Regions from separate parts of the Actinomadura meridiana genome, predicted to be linked through region 1. Evidence: riboswitches for the same ligand, from Rfam matches in the RefSeq annotation. Region 1 holds a riboswitch; each other region holds the start of a gene.
What was found. A riboswitch is a leader RNA that binds a small molecule or an ion and turns the genes downstream of it on or off. The one in region 1 is predicted to bind cobalamin.

Region 1 (4,021 bases):
CCGGCAGACCGACGAGGCCCTGGACGGAGCCGTTCGCCTTCTTGATCGCCTCCCGGACGGCCGGGGTCCACAGCCCGAGCGATTTCAGGTCGTTCACCAGGTAGCCGTTGATCTGGAGGAACTCGCCGGACATCGTCTCCCGCTTGAACAGGTTGGACACCTGCGGCTCGATGCACTCGTAGCAGCCCGCGATGGACGCGATCGTGGCGGTCGGCGCGATCGCGATGAGGAGCGAGTTGCGGAGCCCTACGTCGGCGATCCGTTTCCGGAGTTTCTCCCATTCGGCGGGACGGGACGGAGTCGCGTCCGGGAAATGGTCGAGATGGAGTTGGCCGCGTGCGGTGCGGGTCTGGGCGTAGGCGGGTAGGGGGCCGTGGGCGGCGGCCAGGTCGGCCGACGCGTTGTAGGCGGCCAGGGCGATTTCCTCGGAGATGCGAGTTGACAGCGAGCGGGCCTCGGCCGAGTCGAACGGGAGGCTGAGCGTGAAGAAGACGTCCGCGAGGCCCATTACGCCGAGGCCGACCGGGCGCCATTTGTTGTTCGCCGTCTCCGCCTCGGGCGTCGGGTAGAAGCCACGGTCGATGGTGCGGTCGAGGAATCGGACGGCGGTGCGCACGGTGCTCCGAAGCCGTTCCCAGTCCATGCCGGACGGACCGACATGCGCCGCGAGGTTCACCGATCCGAGGTTGCACACGGCCGCCTCGTTGTCGCTGGTCACCTCAAGGATCTCGGTGCACAGGTTCGACAGGTGGACGGCCTGTCCCGGTTCGGCGGTCTGGTTGCAGGCGCGGTTGGCGGCGTCCTTGAACGTCATCCAGCCGTTGCCCGTCTGGGCGAGCGTCCGCATCATCTGCCCGTACAGCTTGCGGGCCGGGAGCTGCCGGACGAAACGGCCGTCCTTCTCGGCGGCCCGGTAGGCCGTGTCGAACTCGTCACCCCACAGGTCGGCCAGCTCCGGGACCTCCTTCGGGTCGAACAGCGACCATGTTTCGTCCTGTTCGACGCGGCGCATGAACTCGTCCGGAACCCAGTTGGCGAGGTTCAGGTTGTGGGTGCGGCGGGCGTCCTCGCCGGTGTTGTCACGCAGTTCCAGGAACTCCTCGACGTCGGCGTGCCACGGCTCCAGGTACACGCAGGCAGCGCCCTTGCGGCGTCCGCCCTGGTTGACGGCCGCGACGGACGAGTCGAGCGTCCGCAGCCAAGGCACGATCCCGTTGGAATGCCCGTTGGTGCCGCGAATCAGCGAGCCTCGTGAGCGCACCTTCGTCCAGGAGATCCCGATGCCGCCCGCGTACTTGCTGAGCCGCGCCACCTGCGCGTACCGCTCGTAGATCGACTCCAGTTCGTCGCGCGGCGAGTCGAGCAGGAAGCACGACGACAGCTGCGGCCGCCGGGCCGCGGAGTTGAACAACGTCGGTGAGCTGGGCAGATACGACAGCGTGCTGAGCAGCCCGTACAGCTCGGCGGCCTCGTCGACCGTGTCGGCCAGACCGCACGCGACCCGCAGGAGGAAGTGTTGCGGACGTTCCAGGACGAGCCGCGAACGCGGATGTTTCAGCAGGTAGCGGTCATAGAGCGTGCGGAGGCCGAAGTACTCGAAGCGGTCGTCGGCCGATTCGTCGATCAGGGCGTCGAGCGCGGGCGCGTTGGCGGCGACGAACGCGGCCGGGCCGTCCGCGAGCAGGCCCTCCCGGAGCCCGGCGGCGACCGAGTCGGCGAAGGTCAGCACCCCGGCGGCGGCCGTCTCGTCCCGGATCCGGAGCCCGAGCAGCCGGGCCGCGACCTTGGAGTATCCGGGTTCGGCGGGCACCAGCGTGCTCGCCTCGCCGATCGCCAGGTCGCGTAGCTCGGCGGCGTCCAGTCCATCACCGGCTCGGACGGCGGCCAGCACCCGGCCCGGGCCGGTGTCCGGTATCCCCTCGCAGGCCGCCTCGATCTCGGCGGCGATCTCCGCGACCGCCGTCGGCGGCGCGACCAGGTCCTGTGTCACGTGCTCTCCCCTCGCAGCCGCCTCGCGGAGGCATGCGAACGGGACACGACGGCACGTCGCGCTCCGCCCCCGACCCACCCGCGAGGCCTGGACATATCGGTCTGGGGGGCGACCCCCTGACCTCGTGCGGGCAGGTCTTCGGACTCGCGGGCGTCGCCTCGTTGTCAGTGAAGACAGGGCCGAGGCGTCCTACTGGCCGTCGCTTCCCAGGCCGGATGGCCCAGTGCCTATGACGGCGGTCGTTCCCGCTCACCGCTGCGGGGCAGTCCCGGAATCACACCGGGTTCCCTCTTACGACGCCCCCGCCGACGGGCGGCGGGGGCGAACCAGCACGGGATTGAACCCTACATGTAGTCGCCGATCTTTGCACAACCCCTAGATGTTGGGCATGCCAAGGAGTTCACGGGGTCGGCTATCCGGATCGCGGGAGTGGTGGGACGATGGGTGCGCCATGTCCCCGCGTCCCCCGCAGCCGGGCTTCCGAACCGCACGCGCGGTGGTTTTCGCCACCGTGTGCGTCACGCTGGCGACCTCCGGGCACGTCCTCGCATCGGGGACGACGATTCCGGTGTGGGCGGTGCTGACGGGTTTCGGCGCGGTGCTCGGTGTGACGCTCGTCCTGGCGGGTCACGAACGTTCGCTGGCGACGATCCTGGGCGGCCTCCTCGGCGGACAGTTCGCGCTGCACACGCTCTTCACGGCCGCGACCGCCCCGAGCCAGCCGATGCCGACGCACCACCAAACGGGCATACCGGACGCGGCGACGGCGTGCTCGAACCTCCTGATGCCGGTGGCGCACGCCTCGGACGCGCCGACGATGACGCTCGCGCACACCGTCGCCGCGATCATCGCGGCCTGGTGGTTGCGGCGCGGTGAACGGGCCGCCTGGTCGCTGGCCCGGCGGATCGCCCTGGCCGCCGCCGACCGTCCGGTCCGGCTGCTGCTCGTCGTCGACGTCGAGCCCGCCGAGGCCCGGCCGCGTGTTCCGGCTGTTTCGAAGGTCGTCACGGCCATCGGCCGCACCCTGCGACATCAGGTCGTCCGGCGGGGTCCCCCGCCGGGTTCGAGGGCGCTCCTCGCCTCCCGCTGAGCGAGCGCCGCACGTCACCGGACGCCGACTCGACGGCGCTTCCGGCTTCACTCGTGACCTCGAACGGAGTTCCGTCATGCCTTCCCTTTCTCACGCCGCCCGCAGGCTCGGCGCCGTCACCGCGCTGTCCGTCATGTCGGTGATCGGGCTCGCCACCGCCGCTTCCGCGCACGTCACCGTCAACCCGAAGACCGCCGAGCAGGGGTCGTACACCAAGGCGACGTTCCGCGTGCCGAACGAGCGCGACAACGCGTCCACGACCAAGCTGGTGGTGAACCTTCCGGCGGAGCATCCGCTGCCGTCGGTGTCGGTCCGTCCCGTCCCCGGTTGGACGGTGAAGGTCGACAAGTCCAAGCTCGCGACCCCGATGAAGATCGAGGGCGGCGAACTGACCGAGGCCGTCACCAAGATCACCTGGTCGGGCGGCAAGATCGACCCTGGTAACTTCCAGGAGTTCGACGTGTCGATGGGCCCGCTGCCGACCAACACCGACCAGCTGATGTTCAAGGCCGACCAGACATACTCGAACGGTGAGGTCGTCAAGTGGGACGCACCGACCACCGAGGGCGCCGCCGAACCCGAGCACCCGGCGCCAGTGCTCAAGCTCGTCCCGAAGGGCTCCACCAGCGTGAACACGACCAGCGGTCTTGTCTCCAAGACCACGCCCAAGGCGTCCGAGTCCGCCGATGACGGGACGGCCCGGCTGCTCGGCGGCATCGGCATCGGCGTCGGGGTCCTCAGCATCGCGGTCGGCGGCTACGGCCTGACCCGAGCCCGGAGCCGGTCATGATCCGCGTGGCGCGGCGCGTCGCCGCGGGCGCCCTGGCGGTCGGGACGGTCCTGGCGATCTTCGCGCCCCCGGCCTCCGCGCACGCCGCCCTCACCGACGCGAACCCGAAGAAGGACTCGTCGATCGCGTCACCGTCGCAGGTCGTCCTGAC
Region 2 (4,021 bases), on a different contig from region 1:
GGAGATTGTGGATAACTTCGCCTGCTGAACAGACGGGTTGCTGGGTAGATAGAGGAACGTGGCTGGAGGGCTGGTTCGTCGGGTCCCGGCGGCGACGACCGGGGGGGTGCCGGTGAAGGCACGGCGGCGGTTGGCGGTCGGTGTCGTGGGCGTGGAGGCGCCGGACGGTGAGGCCAAGGAGTACGCGCGTGAGGCGATGGTCTCGTCGGCGCGTGCGCATGACCGGGCCGCGATGTTGCTGGAGCGGATGGCTCTCGCCCATCCGGAGGAGGCGGACGTCCATTTGCAGTCGGCCGCCCGGCATCGCAGATGGGCCGAGAACGACCGGAAGCTGGCGGAGCTGTACGCGCCCCCAGAACCTACGGTGCGATGAGTTCGTACAGGTTGCCGCTGGCGTCGGAGAAGTAGACGCCGCGGCCGCCGAGGGGATGGTCGTGGTCGATGCGGCCGTTGTCGGCGTGTGCGGGTTCGTCGCCGTAGGGGAGTTCGCGGGCGTCCAGGCGTTCGACGGCGGTGTCGAAGGTGACGGCGTCCACGTCGAAGGCCAGGTGGTGGCCCTGCGGGTGCGCGACGGTCAGGAAGTCGAGGGTGAGGGAGTCGTTCACCCGGATCGGGACGAAATGCCGCGCGTGCGGATGCGCGCCCGTGTAGCGCAGGCCCATGACGGACGCGAAGAAGCGGGCGGCCTCGTCGTTGTCGGCGGCGGTCACGATCGTGTGGTTGAGGGTGATCGTCATTCGGTCTCCTTGAAGGCGCCGTGCAGGAAGACGTCCAGGCTGTCCTCGACGGACGGGGCCTCCGGTCCGGCGGGGGGACGGGCGCGGGCGAACATCAGTCCCATGAACAGGCTCGCCAGCTGTTCCGGGAGGAGGCGCAGCCGGTCGCGTTCGGGTTCGAAGAGTTCGGCGAGGGCCGCGCGGGTGCGGTTCATGGCGTCCGTGCGGGCGTCCGCGGGAGGGCGGCCGGTCTCGGACGGGTCGGGTCTGCGGAGGGGGCGGCCGGTGGCGTGCAGGGCGCCCATGACCATGCCCATGCGGGCGAGGTAGGCCTCGATCGCGGCGCTGGCCTCGGCGAGGCGGTCGGGCAGCGGGACGTTGAGCGGGATCGCGGTGAGCTCGGACAGGATGTGATCGGTGCGGGTCGCCTCGGCGACGCAGGCGTCCAACAGTTCCTCCTTGTCGGCGAAGACGCGGAAGATCGTCGCCTCGCCGATGCCCGCGGTGCGGGCGATCTGGCCGGTGGTGACAGCGGTTCCGTGCTCGGCGACCAGCGGCAACGCGGTGCGGATGATCATCTCGCGGCGCTGCTGCGGGCTCATCCCGGGGGCGCGGCGACGACCTTGTGTCTCCATGCCGAACACGGTACGGAGTGAGCACTCACTCCGTCAAGTGGGTGTCGTGTGACCGGCGCATTTCCGGATTTCGGCGGCTGGTACCGTTACGGTGCTGCGCGCCAGGAGCGAAGTCCGGTGTGAATCCGGCGCTGTCCCGCAACTGTGGTGCTCAAGAAGGGCCGAGCCAGGTCGCCTCCTCGCGCGCTGACGAACTTCGACCTCGTGGAAGGGCGATCCGTCCTGAGCGGGCCGCGGCTTCCCCCAGCCTGGAGGCTCCAGTGAGACCCGTACGTTCCCTTGTCGCGGTACTGGCGATCGGCGCCGTGGCATTCGCCGGTGCGTGTGGCGACGGCGACAGCGACAGCGGTACGTCGGGTGCGAAAACCGTCACCGTTCAGGCGGCCAACGGGGCGGTGAAGGTCCCGGCGAACCCGAAGCGCGTCGTGTCCCTCTCCCCCACCCACACCGAGACGCTGTTCGCGATCGGCGCCGGGACGCAGGTGGTCGCGGTGGACGACTACTCGAACTTCCCGGCGAACGCGCCCCGCAGCAAGCTGTCGGGTTTCAAGCCCAACGCGGAGGCGGTCATCGCCTACAAGCCGGACCTCGTCGTCGTGTCGGACGACCTGAACGGCATCGTCCAGTCGCTGGAGAAGGTCGGCGTCCCCGTCCTGCTGGAGCCCGCGGCGGCCAAGCTGGACGAGGCGTACGACGAGATCGGCGACCTCGGGCAGGCGACCGGGCACACGGCGGAGGCGACGAAACTCGTGAACGGGATGCGCGCCGTCATCCAGAAGACGGTCGCGGCGTCGTCCCAGGGGAAGGGCCTGAGCTATTACCACGAGCTCGACAACCAGTTCCACTCCGCGACGTCCAAGACGTTCGTGGGTCAGGTGTACGGGCTGTTCGGCCTGCGCAACATCGCGGACGCGGCGGACAAGGCGAGCGGCGGATACCCGCAGCTGTCCCGCGAGTACCTCCTCAAGCAGGACCCCAACCTGATCTTCCTCGCCGACACCCGGTGCTGCGGGCAGAACGCCGCCGCGGTCGCGAAGCGTCCGGGCTGGTCCGATCTGAAGGCCGTCAAGGACAAGGGCGTGGTCGAACTCAACGACGACGTCGCCTCCCGGTGGGGGCCGCGGCTGCCCGAGCTGGTGAAGGCGATCGGTGACGCCGTGCGGAAGGTCCGGTGACCGGCGACCGGAGGGGCGCCCGGCCGTGAGGACCCGGCAGGCCCGGCTGCGGCCGGTGCATCTGGCGGCCGGACTGTCACTGTTCGCGGTTACCCTGCTGGCGGGGGTGCTGGTGGGGTCGGCGGGGCTGCCCGTCGGCGGGGTGCTGAAGGCGCTGCTCGACCGGGTGCCGTTCGTGCACGTCGACTCGGGGCTCGGCGTGATCGACGAGAACGTGCTGTTCGAGCTGCGGATGCCGAGGGCGCTGATGGCGGCGATGGTCGGCGGGATGCTGGCGCTGGCGGGCGCGGGCTACCAGGGCGTGTTCCGCAACCCGCTCGCCGACCCGTACCTGCTGGGCGCGGCGGGCGGCGCCGGGGTCGGGGCGACGGTGGTGATCGCGCTGGTGCCGGGCGACCCGGGGTTCGGGGTGCCGCTCGCGGCGTTCGTCGGCGCGATCTTCGGGGTGTTCCTGTCGTACGCGCTGGGGCGCACGGCGGGACGCGGCAACGCGGCGACGCTGGTGCTGGCGGGGGTCGCGGTGTCGTCGTTCCTGGCGGCGGTGCAGACGTTCGTCCAGCAGATGAAGACGGAGGAACTGCAACGGATCTTCGCGTGGATCCTCGGCGGGGTCGGTTCCGCCGACTGGCACCAGCTCGGGCTCGTCGCCCCGTACTCGCTGGTGTCGACGGTGGTGCTGCTCGCGCACGGGCGGCTGCTGGACGTGCTGAGCGTCGGCGACGAGGAGGCGGCGTCGCTGGGCCTGTCCGCGCCGAGGGTGCGGCTGGTGGTGCTGGCGGCCGCGTCGCTGGCGACGGCGTGCGCGGTCGCGGTGAGCGGGCTGATCGGCTTCGTCGGGATCGTGGTGCCGCACGCGGTGCGTCGGCTCGCGGGCGGTTCGTACCGGATCGTCCTGCCGCTGTCGCTGCTGGGCGGCGCGGCGTTCCTGGAGGTCGCGGACCTGGTGGCGCGGACGGTGATCAAACCGGGCGAGTTGCCGCTGGGCGTGGTGACCGCGTTCGTCGGTGGACCGTTCTTCGTCGCGGTGCTGCGCGCGAGCCGTAGGCAGGTGGACACGTGACCGTCCGGATCCGGAAGCTGGACGTCGCGCTCGGCGGGCGTCCGGTGCTGAGGGGCGTCTCGCTGGACGCCCCCGCCGGGTCGTGGACGGCGGTGATCGGCCCGAACGGGGCGGGGAAGTCGACGCTGCTGCGGGCCGTGCTGGGGCTGGTGCCGTCCGAGGGCGCGATCACCGTGGCGGGCGAGGACCTCCAGGCGCTGAAGCCGCGGCGCCGCTCCCAGCTGATCGCCTACGCGCCGCAGAGCCCGAACGTGCCGGTGGGGATGACGGTCTTCGACTACACGCTGCTCGGCCGCTCCCCCTACATCCCGCATCTCGGACGGGAGAGCGCCGCCGACCGCGTCATCACGGCGAAGGTCATCGACCGGCTGGACCTCACCGAGTTCGCGGCCCGTCCGCTGGTGGAGCTGTCGGGCGGCGAGCGGCAGCGCGCGG
Region 3 (4,021 bases), on a different contig from region 1:
GCCGAGCGACCTCGGGAACGGCGGCCACGGCCCAGCCTTCGTCCTCCATGGCCTGGACGAGGGCGCGGGCGGCGGACTCGGCGGCGTCCACATCGCCGAGCGCCGCGGAGCCGTCCTCGACGAGGCCGAGCGCCTCACGCAGGCCGGGGAGCGTCTCCCGTCCCGACCACAACTGTCGGGCGCGCAGCATGGCCAACACCAGGTCGACCCGGGTGGACCCCTGCGGCGCCTCGCCGAGCACGTGCAGGCCGTCGCGGATCTGCGCGTCCTTCACCTCGCACAGCCACCCGTCGACGTGCAGGATGAAGTCGTCGAACTCGGTGTCGTGCGGGCGGTCGTCCAGGCCGAGGTCGTGGTCGAGCCGCGCGGCCTGGATCAGCGTCCAGATCTGCGCGCGGATCGCGGGCAGCTTCGCCGGGTCCATCGCGGCGATCGTCGCGTGCTCGTCGAGGAGCTGTTCGAGGCGGGCGATGTCGCCGTAGGACTCCGCCCGCGCCATCGGCGGGACCATGTGGTCGACGAGCACGGCGTGCGCGCGGCGCTTGGCCTGCGTCCCCTCGCCGGGGTCGTTGACGAGGAACGGGTAGATCAGCGGCACGTCGCCGAGCGCGGCGTCGGTGCCGCACGACGCCGACATGCCCGCCGACTTGCCGGGCAGCCACTCCAGGTTGCCGTGCTTGCCGACATGCACGATCGCGTGCGCGCCGAACTCCTCGCCGAGCCACCGGTAGGCGGCCAGATAGTGGTGGCTGGGCGGCAGGTCCGGGTCGTGGTAGATCGCGATGGGGTTCTGCCCGAAGCCGCGCGGCGGCTGCACCATGACGACGACGTTGCCGGACCGCAGCGCCGCGAGCACGATGTCGCCGTCCTGGACGAACAACTCCCCGGGCGGCGGCCCCCAGTGGCGCTCCATGTCCGCGCGCAGATCCTCGGGGAGCGTCCGGTACCAGCGCTCGTACGACGCGGCGGAGATCCGCACGGGATTGCCCGCGAGCTGCTCCTCGGTGAGCCAGTCCTCGTCCTGCCCGCCCGCCGCGATCAGCGCGTGGATGAGCGCGTCGCCGTCCTGCTCCTCGACGCCGGGGAAGCCGTCGCCGAGGTCGTGGCCCGCGTCCGCGAGTCGCGCCAGCAACCGGACGGTGCTCGCCGGGGTGTCCAGTCCGACGGCGTTCCCGACACGCGAGTGCTTCGTCGGATACGCCGACAGCATCACCGCGACACGACGGCCCGACGGCGGCGTGTGCCGCAGCCGCCCGTGCCGGACGGCGATCCCCGCGACCCGCGCGGCCCGCTCCGGGTCGGCGGCGTAGACGGTGAGACCGTCCTCGCCGGTCTCCTTGAACGAGAACGGGACGGTGATGATCCGGCCGTCGAACTCGGGGATCGCGACCTGCGACGCGGCGTCCAACGGCGAGAGCCCGTCGTCACTGGCCTCCCAGTCGGCGCGGGACGTCGTCAGGCAGAGACCCTGGAGGATGGGGACGTCCAGCTCGGCGAGGGCCCCGACGTCCCACGCCTCGTCGTCGCCGCCCGCCCCGGCCGTCGCGGGCCGCGTCCCGCCCGCCGCGAGCACGGTCACGACCAGCGCGTCCGCCTCGGCGAGCGTGCCGAACAGCTCGGGCTCGGCCGTGCGCAGCGACGAGCAGAACACGGGCAGGGGCCGTCCGCCCGCGTCCTCGATCGCGGCGCACAACGCCTCCACGAAAGCGGTGTTCCCGGCCATGTGGTGCGCGCGGTAGTACAACACCCCGACCACGGGCCCCTCAACGTCACGGACATCGCGCTCAAGCCGCCCCCACGTCGGCGTGGGCGCGGGCGGCGCGAACCCACGGCCGGTCAGCAACACGGTGTCCGACAGGAAGGCGTGCAGCTCGACCAGGTTCGCGGGCCCACCGTGCGCGAGGTAGGCATGCGCGTCGGCGCACACACCACCACTGACGGTCGACAACTCCATCAGCTCCGCGTCAGGCGCCTGCTCACCGCCCAGCACAACAACGGGCCTGGGCCCCGCGAGCAACGCGTCGAGCCCGTCCTCCCAGGCACGACGCCCACCCAGCAGCCGCACCACAACAAGATCAACACCTTCGACCAGCTCCGCCAGGTCGTCCACGGCAACCCGAGCGGGATTGCCGAGCCGATACTCGGCACCGGACGCACGCGCGCTCAGCAGATCGGTGTCAGATGTCGAAAGCAACAGAACCGCGCGCTCCTCAGCGGACACGGCGCATCCTCCCCCTGGGGTCCTCGCCCCGGTCGCGGGTATCGCGACGGCAGGAGTCTCCTGGCTTCCGGATCAGTGCTCGCCCCGGCCTTCCCGTCCACAAGGGACAGTGGCCTAAAGCGGGGTTCGCTCCCCGGTCACAGTGGCGGGACCGTGCCGGATTTTCACCGGCTTCCTCCCATTGCCATCGTCTGGGCAGAAGCGTACGACAGCGGAGACCGCGTGGAAACTGTGACTAATGTCCGGGCGGGGCGGTCGGGGCCCGATGCTTGTCCCGGGGCGTTGCGGACGCACGACGCCGCCGATGGGCCGTTGGCACGGGTGCGTACGCCGGGTGGGGCAGTGACGTCCGCGCAGCTCGCGGTGCTTGGCGCCGCCGCACGTGAGCTGGGGCTGGATGTGATCGAGCTGACCTCGCGAGGCAACATGCAGGTGCGCGGCGTGCGCGCCACTGAGCGGCTAGCGGTGCTTCTCGCGAACGCCGGGTTGCTGCCCTCGGCATCGCACGAGCGGGTGCGCAACATCGTCGCGTCGCCGCTCGGCGGGCGTGGGCCGCGCGGAACGCTTGCGACAGATCCGCTGGTGGCGGCGCTCGACCGGCGGCTGTGCGCCAACCCGCGGTTGGCCGGGTTGCCGGGACGGTTCCTGTTCGCGTTCGACGACGGCACCGGCGATATAGCCGCGTTGGACGCCGATGTCGCCTATGGCCCCGCCGGGTTTCGGTTGGGCGGGACGCCGGTTGATTTGGCGGGCGGGGAGGATCCGGTGGGAACGATGCTCGCTGCGGCTGGGGCGTTCCTCGATGTGCGAGGGGACGCCTGGCGGCTGGCGGAGGTGCCGAACGGTGCGTCGGTCGTCGCCGCGCGGCTCGGCCGGACGGTGGCGGGTGAGGGCCCGGTACGTGCGGAGGGCGCGTCGCCGTTCGCCGGGGTGATCGAGCAGCGTGACGGGCTTGTTTCGCTTGAGGTCGTGCCGCCGCTGGGGCGGTTGTCGGGGGCGCAGGCCGAGGTGCTCGCGGAGGTCGCCGGGGAGGTTCGGGTGACGCCGTGGCGGAGTGTCGTGCTGCGCGACCTGGCTCCGGGCGAAGTGCGGGCTACTGCGGAGAGGTTGGCGGCAGCGGGATTCGCGACTGATGCCGCGTCGCCGTGGGTCGGTGTCACGGCGTGCACGGGGAGCCCTGGTTGTGCGCGGTCACGCGGCGACGTTCAGGGCGAGGCCCGTGGGTGGGTCGGGGGGTTGGACGGTGCCCCTGAGACGCCCGTGCACTGGGTGGGATGCGAACGGTGCTGCGGGACGCCCCGCGGCCCGGTCGTTCTGAAGATGGTGGGCGGAGCGGAGCGATGATGGAGTACGTCCGGGACGGCGCCGAGATCTACCGGCGGTCCTTCGCGACCATCCGGGCCGAGGCTGATCTGTCGGGTCTGCCGGACGATGTGGCGCGGGCCGCCGTCCGGATGATCCACGCCTGCGGGATGACGGATCTGGTCGACGATCTGGCCTGGTCTCCGAGGGTGGTCGAGCGAGCGCGGGCGGCGCTGCTCGGTGGGGCGCCGATCCTGTGCGACGCGCGGATGGTCGCGTCCGGGATCACTCGGGCACGGCTGCCGACAGATAACGAGATCGTGTGCACGCTGGGCGAGCCGGGCATCCCGGAGCTGGCGGCGCGGCTCGGCACCACGCGGAGCGCGGCGGCGCTGGACCTGTGGCGCGACCGGCTGGACGGCGCCGTGGTGGCGATCGGCAACGCTCCGACCGCGCTGTTCCGGCTGCTTGAACTGGTCGAGGACGGCGCGGGACGTC
Region 4 (4,021 bases), on a different contig from region 1:
GTGTCGGCGAGCGGCTGGTCGTCGCGGACGAACGACCAGGCCAGCATCGTCACCGGCCCCGTCAGCATCCCCTTGACCGGCTTGTCCGTCAGCGACTGCGCGTACGTCGCCCACTCCACCGTCATCGGACGGGGCCGCGCCACGTCGCTGTGCAGGATCGGCGGGCGGACGTACCGCGACCCGTACGACTGCACCCACCCGTGCTCGGTGGCGGCGTATCCGTCGAGCTGCTCGGCGAAGTACTGCACCATGTCGTTGCGTTCCGGTTCGCCGTGGACGAGGACATCCAGCCCCAGGTCCTCCTGGAGGGCGATGACGCGGGCGATCTCGTCCTTCATAGCGCGCGTGTAGGCGTCGCCGGTGAGGCGCCCGGCGCGGTGGTCGGCGCGGGCCCGGCGGATCTCGGGGGTCTGCGGGAACGAGCCGATCGTGGTCGTCGCCAGGGCGGGCAGGCCGAGCGCGTCCCGCTGCGCGGCGAACCTGGCGTCGCGGTCGCCCCGGCGCGCGGTGTCGTCGAGCGATCGCAGCCGGGCGCGCACCTCGTCGTCGACGCCCGCCGGGGGCGCCGGTGCGTCGGCGGACGACGGGACGTCCGCGCTGAGCGCCCGCCCGAGCGCCACGACCTCGCCGACCTTCTGCCTGGCGAACGCGAGCCGTTCCCGCACCGCCGGGTCCAGCGACGTCTCGGCGTCGAGGTCGATGGGCACGTGCAGGAGCGAGCAGGACGTGCTCACCACCACCTGGTCGACGAGCCCGAGCAGCGCGGCGCAGGTGGCCTTGGCGCGGCGCTGGTCGGTGCGCCACACGTTGCGTCCGTCGACGACGCCCGCCACGAGCGTCTTGCGCGGCAGCCCGCCCACCGAGGCGAGGACGTCGAGGTTGTCCGGGCCCGCCACGAAGTCCAGGGCGACGGCCTCGACATGGCTCGCGGCCAGGGTGCGCAGCGCGTCCGCGCCGACCGTGCCGAAGTAGGTGGCGACCAGCAGGCGCGGCCTGCTCGTCAGCCGTCCGAGCCGGGCGTAGGCGCGGCCGAACGCGGCGATCTCCTCGTCCGTCCGGTCGGCGACCAGGGCGGGCTCGTCCAGCTGCACCCATTCGGCGCCCGACCCGGCCAGCCGCTCCAGCACCTCGGCGTACACGTCGACGAGATCGTCGAGCAGGTCGAGTGGACGGAACCCGTCCGGCGCGTCCAGCGCCGGCTTGGCCAGCAGCAGGTAGGTGAGCGGCCCGACGAGCACCGGTCGCGTCTCGATGCCGAGCGCCTTCGCCTCCCGGTACTCGGCCAGCGGCTTGGCCGCCGACCCGTCCGCCAGCCGGAACCGGGTGTCCGGCCCCAGCTCCGGGACGATGTAGTGGTAGTTCGTGTCGAACCACTTCGTCATTTCCAGCGCCGGGACGTCCTGCACACCGCGCGCCATCGCGAAGTACCGGTCGAACCCGGTCAGATGCCGATACCGGTCGGGGACGGCATCGACGAGGACGCTCGTGTCGAGCACCTGGTCATAGAACGAGAACGTGTTCGACGGGATCGTGGCGAGGCCCGCGTCGCGCAGGCCCGTCCAGACCGCCGCCCGCAGTTCGGCGCCGGTGGCGGTCAGCGCGTCGGCGTCGGCGCGTCCGGCCCAGTAGTCCTCGGTGGCGAACTTCAGTTCCCGGCGCGGCCCGATCCGGGGATGTCCAAGGATCGTCGTGTTCATGGCGGCTTCCCTCGCGTGCCACGGCGGACCCGCGGGTGAGGGCACGGCGCACGCGCGCCGCGAACCCTCCCGCGAGGCCGCAGACCACCGCGCGCCGGTCGGCGCGCGGGCGGAGGCAGGTCTTCGGACTCGCGGGCGTCGCCTCGTTGTCAGTGACGACAGTGCCGAGGCGTCCTACTGGCCGTCGCTTCCCAGGCCGTGCGACCCAGTGCGTAAGACGGCGGTCGTTCCCGCTCACCGCTGCGGGGCAGTCCCGGATTCGCACCGGGTTCCCTCTTACGACGCCCCCGCCCAAGGTGGGGACGAACCATCCGCACCATCAACTCTACCGACCACGCAAATCATTACTTCTGTTCGCTCTCGGGTTGCTCGTCTCGCAACTCCAGTGCGTCCTCATAAGCGCGCAGAGCACGGATGACCGTTGCGCGTTCGCCGGGCGCCAGGTCGCGCATGACGCGCTCCCAGGCGTGGGCGTTGCCGGAGAGCCATTCGCCGATCGGCGCGGTGTAGGCGGGGGCGATGGCGATGATGCGGCGGCGGCGGTCGCCCGGGTCGGCGGCGCGTTCCAGGACGCCGCGCCGCGACAGCTCGCTGACCATGAGGCTGACCGTCGTCGGTGCCACCTCCAGCAGGGCCGCCAGCTCGTTGACGCTGACGGGGCCGCGGTACTCCAGGTGGGCCAGCAGCGCGAGATGGCGCGGCGCCAGGTCCATGCCGCGCAGCGCCTCCGGGATCGGCAGGCGCTTGGCGCGGCCGACGAGCCGGGGGATCAGCAGCAGCAGGGTGCGGACGGCCTCGTCCACGGCCGGGCCGTCCGGTTCGCTGGACATCGCCACCCTCCACAACTACCTTTGACCTCAAAGGCTTTAGGTCCAAAGAGAACGAGGTCCACTGTGCCGCATCTGACCGTCCACATTCCAGACAACAGGCTGACCGGCAACGAACCCGCGCTCATCGCCGCACTGACGGAGGCGGTCGTCGGCGTCTACGGCGAATGGGCCCGCGACCTGGTGGGCATCCGGCTGGCCGGAGTCCCGGCGGGCCGCTTCGCCCAGGGCGGTAAGGCCGTGGACGCGACGGCCTCGGTCGTGCTCGGTATCCGCGCCGGGGCGTTCGACCGTCCGGACGCCGCCGAGATCACCTCTCGCCTCGGCACGGCCCTCACCGACGCGATCACCGAAATCCTCGGCGACGAACTCCGCGCGGGCACCATGGTCGAACTCGTCGCCTCCCCGCCCGAACGAACCTTCACCGGCGGTGTCCCCGCCGCCTGACGAACGTTCTCCCGGTTCGGCGCCCGAACCCTTTCCGGCCCACGCCACCGGCGGCCCGGTTTCATTCTATTAAGGTAGCGCGGAGTTAAATACTGGTGATTGACAGTGAATGGCGCTAAAGGTATGCTCTCGTCGCCTTGTAGTCGCTTCTTTGTTCAGCGAAGAAAGCGTACGCTCCCCAACGAGGAGAAATTACCATGCGTAGAGGGTTCGCCATTTCCGCCGTGGCGGCCGCGGCACTCGCCGTCAGCACGGCGCCGATCGCCGCGGCGGCGTCCGGTCCGCGTCCTGTTCGCGGTCCAGACGGAGTCACCATCGAAATCGCGACGGCCAACGGCTCCGGCTGCCTGAACAATACCGCCGGGGTGGCCATTTCGGATGACGCGGAGTCGTTCACCGTCTGGTACTTCAATTACCTGGTGCAGTCAGGTGGCTCCTTGAAACCGGCCCCCGTCCGTAAGAACTGCCAGCTCTCCCTCAAGCTGCGGGCCCCGGAGGGCGTCACCTACGCCGTCTCGTCTGTGGACCATCGTGGTTACGCCTCCCTGGTGGACGGCGCGAAGGCCACCCAGAAGGTCAGCCATTACTTCCAGGGGCTGCCGCAGACCGGGAGGATCACGCACCAGATTCCCGTCCCCTTCGATGGCACATGGCATTTCGAGGACTCCATCCAAACGGAGCCCGTCTACAAGCCGTGCGGCGAGGACCGGAACCTCAACCTCAACACCGAGCTGCGTCTCGACCCGGGAACCTCGGACCCGTCGCACCCCAGCGTCATCGCCATGGACACCCTGGAAGACCCCATCGGCAGCATCTACCACCTCACCTGGAAGACCTGCCCGTAGCCAAGTGCACCTTCCCGGCGGCGCCCCCGCCGCCTGACCGCATGCCGTCCCGAGCCGTGGGGCGGCGATGAGTTTCCGGCGGCCCGCAGGTCCATCCTGGTGACGCATCGGCCGGGACAGGCCCGGCGCGAGGGCGTCGACGGGAGGGGCAGATGATCGTCATCTCGGGGAGCCTGTACGTGGACGGCCGCGACACCTACCTGAC

Region 2: linked by a shared signal. The riboswitch ahead of ABD808_RS25550 (ABC transporter substrate-binding protein) and the one ahead of ABD808_RS29945 (ribonucleoside-diphosphate reductase subunit alpha) in region 1 are both predicted to bind cobalamin.
Region 3: linked by a shared signal. The riboswitch ahead of cobN (cobaltochelatase subunit CobN) and the one ahead of ABD808_RS29945 (ribonucleoside-diphosphate reductase subunit alpha) in region 1 are both predicted to bind cobalamin.
Region 4: linked by a shared signal. The riboswitch ahead of metE (5-methyltetrahydropteroyltriglutamate--homocysteine S-methyltransferase) and the one ahead of ABD808_RS29945 (ribonucleoside-diphosphate reductase subunit alpha) in region 1 are both predicted to bind cobalamin.

The regions. Positions count from the first base shown of each region.
Region 1 covers NZ_BAABAS010000021.1:29,577-33,597, reverse strand. The annotation lists gene ABD808_RS29945 (ribonucleoside-diphosphate reductase subunit alpha) at 1-1,990, opposite strand, end outside; cobalamin riboswitch at 2,103-2,336, opposite strand; gene ABD808_RS29940 (hypothetical protein) at 2,442-3,080, shown strand; gene ABD808_RS29935 (YcnI family copper-binding membrane protein) at 3,157-3,870, shown strand; gene ABD808_RS29930 (copper resistance CopC family protein) at 3,867-4,021, shown strand, end outside.
Region 2 covers NZ_BAABAS010000019.1:142,287-146,307, forward strand. The annotation lists gene ABD808_RS25535 (hypothetical protein) at 113-373, shown strand; gene ABD808_RS25540 (VOC family protein) at 360-737, opposite strand; gene ABD808_RS25545 (TetR/AcrR family transcriptional regulator) at 734-1,351, opposite strand; adenosylcobalamin (AdoCbl) riboswitch at 1,435-1,576, shown strand; gene ABD808_RS25550 (ABC transporter substrate-binding protein) at 1,612-2,526, shown strand; gene ABD808_RS25555 (FecCD family ABC transporter permease) at 2,552-3,586, shown strand; gene ABD808_RS25560 (ABC transporter ATP-binding protein) at 3,583-4,021, shown strand, end outside.
Region 3 covers NZ_BAABAS010000006.1:823,906-827,926, reverse strand. The annotation lists gene cobN (cobaltochelatase subunit CobN) at 1-2,221, opposite strand, end outside; cobalamin riboswitch at 2,253-2,459, opposite strand; gene ABD808_RS16755 (precorrin-3B synthase) at 2,444-3,565, shown strand; gene ABD808_RS16750 (precorrin-8X methylmutase) at 3,562-4,021, shown strand, end outside.
Region 4 covers NZ_BAABAS010000020.1:161,954-165,974, reverse strand. The annotation lists gene metE (5-methyltetrahydropteroyltriglutamate--homocysteine S-methyltransferase) at 1-1,697, opposite strand, end outside; cobalamin riboswitch at 1,795-2,025, opposite strand; gene ABD808_RS26785 (MarR family winged helix-turn-helix transcriptional regulator) at 2,042-2,527, opposite strand; gene ABD808_RS26780 (tautomerase family protein) at 2,591-2,971, shown strand; gene ABD808_RS26775 (DUF4360 domain-containing protein) at 3,169-3,816, shown strand; gene ABD808_RS26770 (putative quinol monooxygenase) at 3,969-4,021, shown strand, end outside.